Regions from separate parts of the Mesorhizobium sp. M7A.F.Ca.US.005.03.1.1 genome, predicted to be linked through region 2. Evidence: predicted binding sites of a transcription regulator. Region 2 holds the regulator's gene; each other region holds the start of a gene.
What was found. Region 2 encodes LexA, which represses DNA repair genes until DNA is damaged. Its sites were predicted from a motif close to TGTTCNNNNTGTGTTCNG; they were not measured.
Positions count from the first base shown of each region.

Region 1: a site for LexA is predicted at 2,575-2,592, ahead of EN990_RS21655 (helicase-related protein). Genes of this name have one in related genera too.
Region 3: a site for LexA is predicted at 2,507-2,524, ahead of dinB (DNA polymerase IV). Genes of this name have one in related genera too.

Region 1 is NZ_RZRO01000055.1:28,446-32,776, forward strand. Features, by position in the region: gene EN990_RS21635 (hypothetical protein) at 1-9, opposite strand, end outside; gene EN990_RS21640 (helix-turn-helix transcriptional regulator) at 150-389, shown strand; gene EN990_RS21645 (HNH endonuclease signature motif containing protein) at 432-1,115, opposite strand; gene EN990_RS21650 (hypothetical protein) at 1,846-2,421, shown strand; gene EN990_RS21655 (helicase-related protein) at 2,674-4,331, shown strand, end outside.
Region 2 is NZ_RZRO01000068.1:31,060-35,390, reverse strand. Features, by position in the region: gene EN990_RS24220 (ComEC/Rec2 family competence protein) at 1-1,831, shown strand, start outside; gene lexA (transcriptional repressor LexA) at 1,825-2,565, opposite strand; gene kynU (kynureninase) at 2,976-4,223, opposite strand; gene kynA (tryptophan 2,3-dioxygenase) at 4,301-4,331, opposite strand, start outside.
Region 3 is NZ_RZRO01000046.1:1,019-5,349, forward strand. Features, by position in the region: partial or broken gene EN990_RS19230 (FGGY-family carbohydrate kinase) at 1-48, shown strand, start outside; gene EN990_RS19235 (cupin domain-containing protein) at 189-1,220, shown strand; gene dinB (DNA polymerase IV) at 1,230-2,477, opposite strand; gene EN990_RS19245 (helix-turn-helix domain-containing protein) at 2,599-3,015, opposite strand; gene EN990_RS19250 (dihydrofolate reductase family protein) at 3,113-3,718, shown strand; gene EN990_RS19255 (2OG-Fe(II) oxygenase) at 3,743-4,331, opposite strand, start outside.

The sequences.
Region 1 (4,331 bases), on a different contig from region 2:
GAATCGCATTGATATGACCCTCCCAGGCCGAGCGGTCGATAGCTGATGCCGACGAGCTCGCCCCCAGACAACTCTGTCACAATACCCTAATTTGGGGTACACCGATTTAGGGTTTTATTGAACAGCCAGTCTCAGCACTGGCGCTGCCCTTGTCCTCACTTCGTTCCGATCTCTACCGCAAGATGATCGTGCTTCTCGTTGAAGTGCGCAAGGATGCTGGCATCACCCAGGTCGAACTGGGTAGGCGCCTCGGGCAGCGGCAGACATTTGTCTCGAAGTTCGAGCTGGGAGAGCGGCGCCTGGACGTGGCCGAGTTCGTCACCGTTGCGAGGGCGATCGGTGCTGACCCTCTTGAGATCATACGGGTAGCGGAATCTGAAAGTCGCTGAGCGCGCGTCAATTAGTACCCCGATTGGGTTCCGGACGGCCGGCTACGTGGACGTCTGATCGGCTTGCATTTCGGTAGTTAGATTAAGCCGTTTCCGCAGCGCCGCCGCCAGCTTAAATGCATCATGAATCTTGGCGAAGAGCGGCCCAAGGTCTAGGCCGTGATACCGGCCGTATTCCTTACGTACGGGTTCCATGACGACCAGCTTCCAAGTGCTGGGCTCCAGCATGATGACGCCGGCGTCGAATAGCCGGTGCAGGTCGGCGCGCAACGGGATGCCGTTCCATCCTTCGTCGCAGCCGCCGCAGGACACGGGCAGAACGTGGGCAGCCTCCAAGGCCATCAGTGTCTCGCACCCGGTCACGAGACAGCGCGCACCGAACAGGTCGAAGACCGCGCGGCGAAACTTGGCTTGACCCGGGCGCTCCCAAACCTCGGCCAGACGGCGCTGGCGCTCGGCCGTGCTCTCCGCCTCGTCCTCCGGGCTGTCTATCAGCTGGAACTCCAAGTTCTCGAAGTATCGTCGGAATACGTTGGTAATCGGGTTGTTTGTCATAGGGCTCCCGGCGATCTCGTTCGCCAGGCGCCCAAGCGGCTTCACAGGGTAAGCCGCGCCCTCGTGCATCAGGAATCCCGTGCTGGATCTGCGCGTCTGCCCGTTGGGTTTGGGATAGCTCTCATAAAGCCATTCCCGTCCGTTGGCTTTGGCCAAGCGGATCGCGTCCAAAGCGTGGTTCCGTTCGAAAATTAGGTCAGTCACCGGTCGGCAGCCCTCCCATCGCTTTCGGATGCCAGTATACGCTATCGCGGGATTCCCGCGGCATGCAAGCCGTCGACGTACTCAGCCAAGGCGGGGGAGGACACCGTTTTCCCACCCGTGGGACGCAAGCCTTTCTTCTGGCCGGGACGGGAGCTAAGTCGCTGAAAGAGCGTTGCCGCACTGCGCTCCCCAGCGACCGGCCCAGCGCCGGTACGACCGCGCGCGCTCCCGGTTCCAATGCGAAAGGCATCTCCAATCTGATCGAATTGGACCGTGGGCTGCCCGCAAATCCTCACCTCATAGCAGCCCACCGTGAACTAAAAGTTTTCCCCATGAACTTCTCTGATTTTTATCCAAGTTGTTGATTTACAACAAACTACTGCGCCTTGACTGCCATGCTCATCCAAAACGGTATCTAGATACTCTTGGTCTGGTCGTATAAATTTTTGCCATTAGCAGCCCTTGATCGCACGGAGACCAAACATGTTCTGGAAATCACTATTCGCCCTTGCGAAGATCGAACCACTGCCCGCGGTCGTCATTATTGCCTTGGCGGCACTCATTGTCGTCGGCATCGCCCTCACAAAAATTCCGAGCTGAGATGGAGGCCGTAGCTCAGAGCCGGTGGTCGCGCCTTCCCACGGCCTGGATTCATGATACGGGTCTCAGGCTTTTCAGGACGGGACACCTCCTGGGTGTGTCCACCGCAGCGCTGAAGGTGCTCCTGGCAATCGTTGTCCGCGCCGAGAACAAATCTACCGCACAGGCAGCGCAAACCCAGGGATCTGCATGTATGTCATATGACGAACTGATAGACCTAACAGACTTGTCGCGCGCTATGATTTCGTCGGCGGTTAAGCTACTGACGAGTGCTGGCATCGTTATTGTAAAGCGGGAAGGCCGGGGTGGGAAGAATCGCTACTTTCTTACCGGGTATGGAGAAACGGATCGGTACGGTAAGATTCCCAACAAGACGCTTTACAGGCAGGCTCCGTCGGATCGGCTGTCGGCGCTTCATGAGCTCTCATGTCGGCGCGAGTCGGACATGAACGCACTGAAGCTCTACCTGCTCTTCTGCGCCTTTCGGGACGGAAAGACCAATGCCGCTATGATCGGGTACGAGAGGATTTGGATTTACACAGGAATCCCGGAAGCAAAAATCCGCCGTGCGATCTCTGTACTGATCGAACACGGCTTTATACAAGTCGATCGTGATCGATCATCGGCCGAAAAGAAGAACCATCCAAATCGCTACGAGATCCTGGGTCTCTGATGATCGCATGCCTACAGAACTTGCTCACAGTTTGGCGCACAGCCACAGCGAGAGCTCTAGCAATTTCTCGATGTATGGATTTTGCGTCATGCTGTGGTACGGGTGGCAGCCTATGAGCAACCTTCGCTACGACAAGCAAGGCGGAGCGTTCCAAATTCGTATTGCGTTCTGTTGGCAATTGATTTTGTCGCTGTCGCCTGGCGGGCTTTCTCTGCCCCGATCCGTGCTCCGTTGTTCTCTCATCGAGGTTGCATGAGCACGTTCGAAGGAATCAAGCCTGGTGCGCGTATCAAAGGCCTCGATGCCGCAGGTATCGCGGAGGTCGTTTCGGTTTCCAAATTCGGACCTGACGCGGTGAATCTGGTTTTCCGGGTCAATGGCAAAGTCGCAGAGCGGCTTGTCTACCGCGGCGAAGAAACCGGCTTTGAATTCGTAATGGCTGGCCGTACTTACGCCTTTGATGCGGATGGCGCCCTTCTGCGCTTGGCGTCCGAAGCATATCGCATTCGGCTTGCCCACCTTTTCGATCCCTACCTGGCGGTCAGTGCTTCACAGATCGAGGCGCTTCCGCACCAGATCACGGCCGTCTACGGCGAAATGCTGCCGCGACAGCCGCTTCGCTTTCTGCTTGCAGACGATCCAGGCGCCGGCAAGACAATTATGGCCGGGCTCCTGATCAAGGAGCTCTTGATTCGAGGCGACCTTGAACGTTGCCTGATCGTCGCGCCTGGAAGCCTTGTCGAACAATGGCAGGAGGAAATGGCCGAAAAATTCGGCCTGCATTTCGATCTCCTAACGCGTGATCAAATCGAAGCCTCCGTCACGGGAAACCCGTTCGCTGAAAAGAATCGCCTCATCGTTCGCCTGGATATGGCGGCTCGATCGGAAGAGCTGAAGGCTAAGCTCGGAGCGGCTGGGGATTGGGATCTGATCATCTGCGACGAAGCCCATCGCATGGCCGCGTCGTATTTCGGCGGCGAAGTTAAGGAAACTCAGCGTCACAAGCTTGGCAAGCTGCTCGGGACGCGAACCCGGAACTTCCTTCTGATGTCCGCGACTCCGCACAATGGCAAGGAAGCTGACTTTCAACTTTTCATGGGATTGCTCGACGCAGACCGGTTCGAGGGCCGGTTCCGCGAAGGCGTTCACAAAGCCGACGTATCCGACATGATGAGGCGGTTGACCAAAGAAGAACTCTATCGCTTCGACGGTACGCCGCTTTTCCCTGAGCGCCGGGCCTATACCGCTAGCTTCGCCTTGTCCCCTGTCGAGGCCAAACTCTATCAGGCGGTCACGACCTACGTGCGCGAAGAGATGAACCGCGCGGATCGGACAGGCGACGATAAGCGCCGGTCGAATGTGGGCTTCGCGTTGCAAATCCTTCAGCGCCGCCTTGCCTCTTCGCCGGCCGCGATCCACCGCTCGCTGGAACGACGCCGGAAGCGCCTGCAAGACCGATTGCATGAAGAAAGACTTATGCGTCAGACCGACTCGGCCCCACTAACCCACGCGCCGGTTCTGCCCAGCTATGACCCTGACGACATTGATGAGGTGCCGGGCGCGGAAGCGGAAGCCGCCGAGGAACAGATCGTCGATCGAGCAACAGCGGCCGCCACCCTTGCTGAGCTTGAAGCCGAAATCCTTATTCTGAAAGATCTCGAAGACCGTGCGCTGAGGCTGAAGCTTTCCGGCCAGGATGCCAAATGGCGCGAGCTTGAATCCATTCTCGACGAGCCGCTGATGCTGGACGCCGCAACTGGCCTGCGTCGCAAGGTGCTGATCTTCACTGAGCCGAAGGACACACTCGAATATCTGCAACAGAAGATTGCAGCACTTATGGGCGATCCTTCGGCTGTGGTCGTCATTCACGGCGGCATCGCGCGCGAAGCTCGGCGCGGCGCCATTGCCGC
Region 2 (4,331 bases):
GGAACGGGTACGGCTTTCGGCACGCAAGATCCCGGCTGACGTGACCGCAGGCTCGCTCATCACTGGATATGCCAAGCTTTTGCCGCCGACCGGGCCGGTGCGACCGGACAGCTATGATTTCTCCTTCGACAGCTATTTTGCCGGCATTGGTGGCAGCGGATTCTTTCTCGGCAATCCAAAGCTTGTCGTCAGCGATGATGGCGACATGCCGCTGTCGGCCCGAATTTCCTCCAGCGTGGAAAATGCCCGTGAAGGCATCGCCGACCATATCAGGGCGAGCGTCGGCGGCGCCGAAGGCGAGATCGCCGCGGCGCTGATCGTCGGCGTGCGCGCCGGCATTCCCGACGACATCAATGAGGCGATGCGACGTACCGGCATCTACCACATCATCTCCATTTCGGGGCTGCATATGGCTCTGGTCGCCGGCACCATCATGGGGTTGCTGCGCGGCGCCTTCGCCTTGTTTCCCGATCTTTCCGCGCGTCGCCCGGTCAAGAAGTATGCCGCTGCCGCCGCACTGTTCTCGATCGCAGCCTACCTCGTCATCTCAGGTATCGTCGTCGCCGCCGAGCGCAGCTTCATCATGCTGGCAGTGATGCTGATTGCAGTTCTGTTCGATCGAGCAGCACTCACCATGCGCAATCTGGCGATCTCGGCGATCGCCGTCATCGTGGTGTCGCCGCATGAGGTGGTCGGCCCGAGTTTTCAGATGTCGTTCGCCGCGACCGCGGCTCTGGTCGGCGCTTATGCCGGCTGGGCGGATCACCGCGCGGGAAAAGCAAGACCGCCGCCGCCGAAGCGATCCTTGCCCGGGTTCCTGACACGAAAATTCCTGCTGGCGGCAATTGGTCTGGCCATGACCTCGATCATCGCCGGCAGCGCCACGACGCTGTTTGCCATCTGGCATTTTCAGCGTGTGTCGCCGCTCAGCCTGTTCGCCAATCTCGCGGTTATGCCGATCGTCACCGTCGTCATGTTCCTGGCCGTCGCCAGCGCGCTGCTGATGCCTTTCGGATTGGATTGGCCAGCTCTCTACCTGATGGGCAAGGGCCGGACGATGATGATCGCCATATCGGGCTGGATCTCCGAGCGTTCGCCTGTCGATGGGGTCGGGCTGATTTCGCAACAGTCGGTCCTGCTGGTGGCCATTGCCCTGGTCATCGCGACGATGGCGACGACATGGCTGCGGCTCGCGGCTCTGCCATTCGCGTTGGCAGGCTTGCTGACCGTCTCGGATACGCGCACGCCCGATGTGCTGATCTCGGAAGACGCCCGGCTGGTGGCGTTGCCGATCGGTGGCGGTGAGCTTGCCGTTAGCCGGCAACGGCCGAATGGATTCACCGTCGACAACTGGAAACGCGCGCTGACATCGGAAACCATCGTCGTTCCGGAAGTGTTCGACAACAGCGATGGGCAATTCGACGTCGCGGATGCCGTTGAGCTACCGCCGGGATCGCCGTTCTATTGCTCCTCAGGCGTTTGCGTGGCCAGGCACATGTCCGGTGCGATCATTGCCTATGTCGAGGACCGCAAGGACACCTGGAAAGCCTGCGGCTTCGCCGAGCTGATCGTCGTCAACGACGCCACCGCCTATGACGCCTGTCACAACCCGCTGGTTCTGGTCATCACCAAGCGGCAACTGGCTCGCAAAGGCAGTGCCGCGGTCTTCTTCGATCGCCAATCGGCGACCACGCCGGCGACGATCAGCTTCGCGGTGGACAGCCCATATCGGCCCTGGCACACGCAACGCAAATACTCTCGCGAGGCGAGGGGGCTGGCACCCTTCAAGAAACCCGAGAAGCCAGTGGTCAACCCACAGCCGTCTCAGTAGCGACGGATCAGGCCGACGAGCTTGCCTTGCACCTTGACCCTGTCCGGCCCGAAAATCCGTGTCTCATAGGCTGGATTGGCGGCTTCGAGGGCAATCGAGGCGCCCTTGCGGCGGAACCGCTTCAGCGTCGCTTCCTCTTCATCGACCAGCGCCACGATGATCTCGCCGGGGCTGGCCGTGTCGGCGTTACGGATGATAACGGTGTCGCCGTCGAAGATGCCGGCCTCGATCATCGAATCGCCCTTGACCTCCAGTGCATAGTGCGCGCCGCCCATGATCATGTCCGGCGGCACCGAAATCGAATGCGTCTGATGTTGGATGGCATCGATCGGCACGCCGGCGGCGATGCGACCCATGACCGGGATCGAAACGGCAGAGACCGCATCGTCGTCATTGCCGGGCGAAGGCATCCGCGAAGGCGCCGGCTTGATCTGCCGGCCAAGAGCACCACCCTGACCAAGACTGCCCTGGATGACGCTTGGCGAAAACTTCTTTGCCGCATTGAGGCCTGGCGCGATGGAGTCCGGCAGCCGCAGCACTTCCAGCGCGCGGGCCCGATTGGGCAGCCGGCGGATAAAGCCGCGCTCCTCAAGGGCCGTGATCAGCCGATGAATCCCGGATTTGGAGGCAAGGTCGAGCGCCTCCTTCATCTCGTCGAAGGATGGCGGAATGCCGCTCTCCTTCAGGCGTTCATGGATGAACATCAGCAGTTCATGTTGCTTGCGTGTCAGCATGGCGGCCCCCAGGTTCCCTGAAACCAGAATCGAAAAACAAACCCAGAACAAACACTATCTGTTCCAGTTGTGTTCTGCAACCGTTTAAAGTTTAATGAATTTGTTAAGGCTGCTGAAATTATTTGGCGCTTGCCAGCGGGTTACGATCGACGGGCGCCACCTTCGGCAATGCGCCTGCTCACATTGAAATTGTTATGGTTAATGACCTGTGGCTTATCCCCTACCAAAGCTTGGCATTATCTGTCGATCGACCTCGACAAGGAGCGATTGCAACCTTCGGGACGTTGGTTGGCCGTGAACGAAACGGAGCCAAAACGCCAACGTCAGTTGGGCATTTTGGCTGGAAATTCAGCTCTCCGTCATTTGCCAGGCAGTGAGGGCAGCGACGGCGGATCGCCGGGATCGGTGCGTCAGGTAACGGCTTCCTTGACGGCGAAACGCTGGTCCTTCCATGCACCCGTGCGCAGAATGTCTTCCAGAACCTCAACCGCCAGCCACACATCCTTGTAGCTGACATAGAGCGGCGTGAAGCCGAAACGGATGGTCGACGGTGCGCGGAAGTCACCGATCACCCCGCGCTCGATCAGCGCCCGCATGATTTGATAGCCATGGTCGTGAAGGAACGACACCTGGCTGCCGCGCCTGGTCGCGTCGCGGGTAGTCTCCAGCGCGAGACCGTAGGCGCCGCACTTGGCTTCGACGAGCTGGATGAACAGTTCTGTCTGCGCGACGCTCTTCTTTCGCAATGCCGCCATGTCGACGTCGCTCCAGATGGCAAGCGCGCCTTTGAGCGCCCGCATCGACAGGACCGGTTGCGTACCGCACAGAAAACGGCGGATGCCGGCGCCGGCAACATAACCCCGTTCGAAGGCAAAGGGCCGCGCATGGCCCCACCAGCCGCTGAGCGGCTGGCTGATATCGCCGTGGTGGCGCTGTGCGGCATAGATGAAGGCCGGCGCGCCCGGACCGCCGTTGAGGTACTTGTACGTGCAGCCGACAGCGAAATCGGCATTTGCCTGATCGAGCTCGACGGGCAGGGCGCCGGCGGTGTGGCAGAGATCCCAGACGATCAGCGCTCCGGCCGCATGAGCCCTGCGCGTCAGCGCCGCCATGTCGCGCAGTTCACCCGATTTGTAATTGACGTGGTTGACCAGCACCACCGCGACGTTTTCGTCGATTAGCTCTTCGATGGTCGGCGCGTCGACGCCCGCGAGGCGCAGCAGGACGCCATCCCGGGTCGAGGCCACGCCTTCGGCGATGTACAGGTCGGTGGGAAAACTGTCACCTTCGGCGACGATGGCTGACCGGCCGGGCCGCATCTCCATCGCTGCGTGCAGCACCTTGTAGATGTTGGTCGATGTCGTGTCGCAGACGACGGTCTGGCCGGCCGCGGCTCCTATCAGGCGTCCGAGCTGGTCACCGAGTTCGATCGGCATCTCGAACCATCCGGCCGTGTTCCAGGCTCGGATAAGATCTCGGGCCCATTCCTGCGTCGCCGCCTGCTGCAGCTCGCCGAAAACGGCATGAGATGCTGCCCCCAGTGAATTGCCGTCGAGATAGATCACCCCCTCCGGCAGAATGAAACGGTCGCGCATGGCCCGCAGCGGATCCGTGGCATCCATCGCTTCGACTGCGGCGAGATCAGGAATTCCACTCATGGTCAGTCCCCGGTTGTTCGCGAAGGGTTCCCGCCACAGAGCGTCCCTTCAGTGAGCCTGTTCTCATTTCGATGATGTCAGAGCCGGGTGCGGATCGTCCACAGCTCC
Region 3 (4,331 bases), on a different contig from region 2:
GTGGCGTTCGAATTGCTGCAGCAGGCGGGCAAGGCCATCCGAGGCTGAAGCGCGCGGCTCCTGTCGAGCCATGTCAGGAGCGTAGCGAACACCGCTTGGCGGTTTAGCCGGAAGCTGGCAGCTTTGTTCTGTCGTGGACCCTCTAGCAGCACGCGACGAGGGCAGGGCGACAGGACCAGGAGGCCCTAATGGTGGACGAAGCTAAACCGCCGCTACCATTCGCATCGGATGAGGTGCCGTGGACGGAATGGTCCGACGTGCCACGCTTCGGCCTGCGCTACCGGCATTTGTCGCTGGCCGCCCTTGGCGAAAAACACCGTGTCGGCGTGGCAATCGAGGAGCTTCCGGCTGGCAAGCAGTCCTCGCCGGCGCATTACCATATTTTCGAGGAAGAGCATGTCTTCATCCTCGAAGGGGCGCTTACCGCGTATGTCGGCGACGCGGCCTATGCAATGAAGGCCGGCGACTACATCTGCTTTCCCGCCGGTGCCGCGGCGGGGCATTGCCTGATCAATACCAGCGACGCACTGTGCCGCTATGTCATCGTCGGCGAGCGCAACCCGAATGAAGTGGTCGTCTACACCGCCTCCAACAAGGTGCTGGTACGCGCCCTGGGCCGCCGCGCGATCTTCGATCTCGCTGCAAACCGAAGCTACTGGGACGGCGAGAACACCGGCCTTACCGCCGGCGATCCGCTGCCGTCGGATGTGACGGCCGGTGTCACCAAACCCCCAGCCGCGCCGATCCCGCCGATCGCCAGCGATGCTGTCGAATGGAAGGTCGAGGGCGAAGGTCCGCGGTTCGGCGGCCGGTCCAGGCACCTGACTTATGCCGCGCTGGGACGCTCCGACTATCATGTCGGCATGCTGATCGAAGCGCCGGCGCCCGGCATGCGCTTGGCGCCCCGGCACTATCACATGCTCGAAGAGGAGCATGCGCTGATCCTGGAAGGGGAGGTGACGCTGCTGCTTGGCGAGGAGCGCCACGAAATGAAAACCGGCGATTATGTCTGCTTTCCAGCCGGCCTGGCGGTCGGGCATTCCTTCCTCAACAGCGGCACGGGGCCGTGCCGTTACCTGATGATCGGCGAGAAAAATCCCAACGAGGTCTGCGTCTATCCAGATTCCAACAAGATGGCGGTCGACGCCTTGCGCCGGCGCGACGGCATTTTCGACATGGGAGCGGTGAGGCGGTACTGGGACGGCGAAGAGATGGAGTAGCCCCCGGCTTCACAGCTCCTTCTCCGCCAACTCCCTGAATTCGTCGGGAACCGAGCGCGCCGCCTCCAGCGCCACCGTGCCGTAGCCGACCGCCTGTTTGCCGAAACGCTCGCGGATCTTGTCGATGGCGCGGTCGGCGTCGAAGCGTGCTAGGCCCTTCTTCGTGCCGGGCCGGCGCCTCTCGTCGGCGAGGCCAAGCGGCAGGTCGAGCTGTAACTCGAAGCTTTCCTCAAGATGCGAGACCGAGATCGCCAGCAGCGAGATCGTTTTCTCCTGTGGATTGTCGGCAAGCAGGCCGCGCACCAGATCGCCGGCGATCTCGGCCAGCATCGCGGTCGCCGAGATCGGCTGGTCAAGCGTGATCGAGCGGGTGACGGCTCTGAGATCGGCAAAGCGCACGCGTACCGTCACCGTGCGGCCGGGCCTTGCCTTGGCGCGCAGCCGACTGGCGACGCGGTCGGCCAGATGCAGCAGTGTCGGCACGATGACCCGTGCCACAGCCGGCTTCTGGCCAAGCGCCGATTGGGCGCCGGCCGAATGCGCGCGGCGCTTCGTCTCCAGCTTTCGCGGGTCGCGGTTCCAGGACAGGGCGGCGAGCTTTTCGCCGGCGGCGGGACCGAGCAGGCGCGTCAGCGCGCCGCGATGCGTCCTGGCCAGTTGACCGATGGTCTCGACGCCGATCTCGGCCAGCCGCGCCCTGGTCGCCGGGCCGACGCCCCACATCAGTCCGACCGGCAGATCATGCAGGAAGGCGAGTTCCGTGCCGGGTTCGACGACCACCAGCCCGTCGGGTTTGGCGACCTGCGAGGCGATCTTGGCCAGATGCTTGGTGCGCGCCACGCCGATCGAGATCGGCAGGCCGAGTTCGGCCCGCACGCGGCGGCGGATGGTTGTCGCGATCTCCTGCGGCGAGCCGAACAGATGCGTGCAGCCGGCGACGTCGGCAAACGCCTCGTCGATGGAAATGCGCTCGACTACAGGCGTAAAATCGTCGAGCACCTTGATCGCCGCATCGCCCAGCCGCTGGTAATGGCTGAAATTGCCGCCGACGAAGATCAAATGCGGGCAGAGTTCGCGCGCCCTGCGCCCCGGCATGCCGCCACGCACGCCGAAGGCGCGCGCCTCATAGGAAGCGGCGAGCACGACGCCGCCGCCCACCGCGATCGGCTTGCCGCGCAGCGACGGATCGAGCAACTGCTCGACAGAGGCGTAGAAAGCGTCGAGATCGGCATGCAGGATGGTGGCTGTCGTTTCCATCGACCGCACATCCGCAGTTGCTGATAGAATAGAACAAATAAAGAACAAAGATGGATGGTTGTCAAGCGAAGAGCGATTGGGTGCGGCAACAGCCATGCCGGTTCGGCTTGAACGCAACCGCCTAGACACTATGCTCCGTTCGCAGCGCCGCTTTCATCTTTTCCAGCGCTGCTTCGCCGCCTGCCGCCAACTGGTCGGTAATCCTGGCCAATCTCTCGTCGGCCTTGCGGTGCCTGCTGCCCCAGGCGCCGAGCGTCGCCAGCACCGGCAATAGGTCGATGCCTGCTTCGGTCAGCCGGTAGACCGTTCTCAAGCCATGCGTCGGGTCGTCGCTTCTGGTGAGGATGCCTTCGTCCTGAAGCGTTTGCAGTCGCTCGGCCAGCGTGCGCGAGGAGATGCCTTCGTCGGATTGCAGGAATTCGCGAAAGTGCTTTTTCCCGGCGAAGACCATGTCGCGGATGATGAGCAGCGTCCAGCGGTCGCCGATGAGTTCGAGCGACAGGTTGATCGGGCAGTCGGATTTTTCGCGCGTCGCCATCTATGGTTCCATTTCTAAATCACTTTACTATTGACATCGTTTTGGCCTTGCGTCAACAGTTCCAAATGTAAACTGTTTTGCGATAGCCGTGAGGAGAATGACGGTGAAAAAGCTGGTCCTGCAGATGCAGATGTCGGTCGACGGCTTTGTCGGCGCCACCGAGGACCATTCCTGGCAGCTCTGGGAGTGGGGTGACGAGAGCGCTTGGGACGATGAGCTGAAGCAGGACTTCAACGCTGTCTTCACAGGCGTCGATACCATCCTGCTCAGCCGCAAGATGGCGCAGGAGGGCTATCTCACCCATTGGGGCAATGCCGCCAAGAAGTTTCCGCACGATCCGTTCTACGCCTTTGCGCAACGCATCGTCGACGCCCGCAAGGTGGTGCTCAGTGATAAGCTCAAGCAATCGGCCGGGGAGCCGGCCTGGGAGCGCACGAGCGTGGCCAGCGGCGACCTGCCGCGCGAAGTCAATGCGCTGAAAGCGGGCGAGGGCGGCGACATGGCCGTGTTCGGCGGCGCCGGTTTCGCGTCGGCGCTGATTGCGGCCGGGCTGGTCGACGAGTTTCAGCTTTTCATCAACCCGGCGGTGCTGGGTGCGGGCCGCCGGATTTTTGATCAGGGCGGTTTTAGAAACCTGCGGCTGCTCGGCTCGAAGACCTATGACTGTGGCATGGTGGTCAGTCGCTATGCACCGGCGGGGTGAGGGGGACCTCCATCTTCTCCCTGCTCACTTCGCATCGTGAAAAATAATCCCGACCGTGTGGCGCATGCCTGAGCGCAGCCGGCTGACGCCATGACGCAGGTTGACGCGGTAATTGCCTTTGGTGCCCTGCACCGGCCGGTTGTGGACGGCAAAGACAACGGCGTCGCCCTGGCGCAGCGGCACCACCTCGACCCGGCTCTGCATGCGCGGCCGCTGCTCGGTCAGCGCGAACTCACCGCCGGTGAAATCCTGGCCCGGTTCGGAGAGCAGGATCGCCACCTGCAGCGGGAAAGCGAGGTCGCCATAGAGATCCTGGTGCAGGCAGTTGAAGTCGCCAGGCACATATTGCAGCAGCAGCGGCGTCGGCCGCGTCTGGCCGGCGGCATGACACTGATCGAGAAACGCGGCATGCGTCGCGGGATAACGCATGGCCTGCCCCATCCGCTCGTTCCACCGATTGGCGACCTCGGCCAGCCTGGGATAGAGCGCGCTGCGCAGGCCGCCCAGAAGGTCGGGCAAGGGATAGCGGAAATAGCGGTACTCACCCTTGCCGAAGCCGTGCCTGGCCATATGGATGTGGCTGCGGAAATGCTCTTCTTTGGGATAGAGGCCG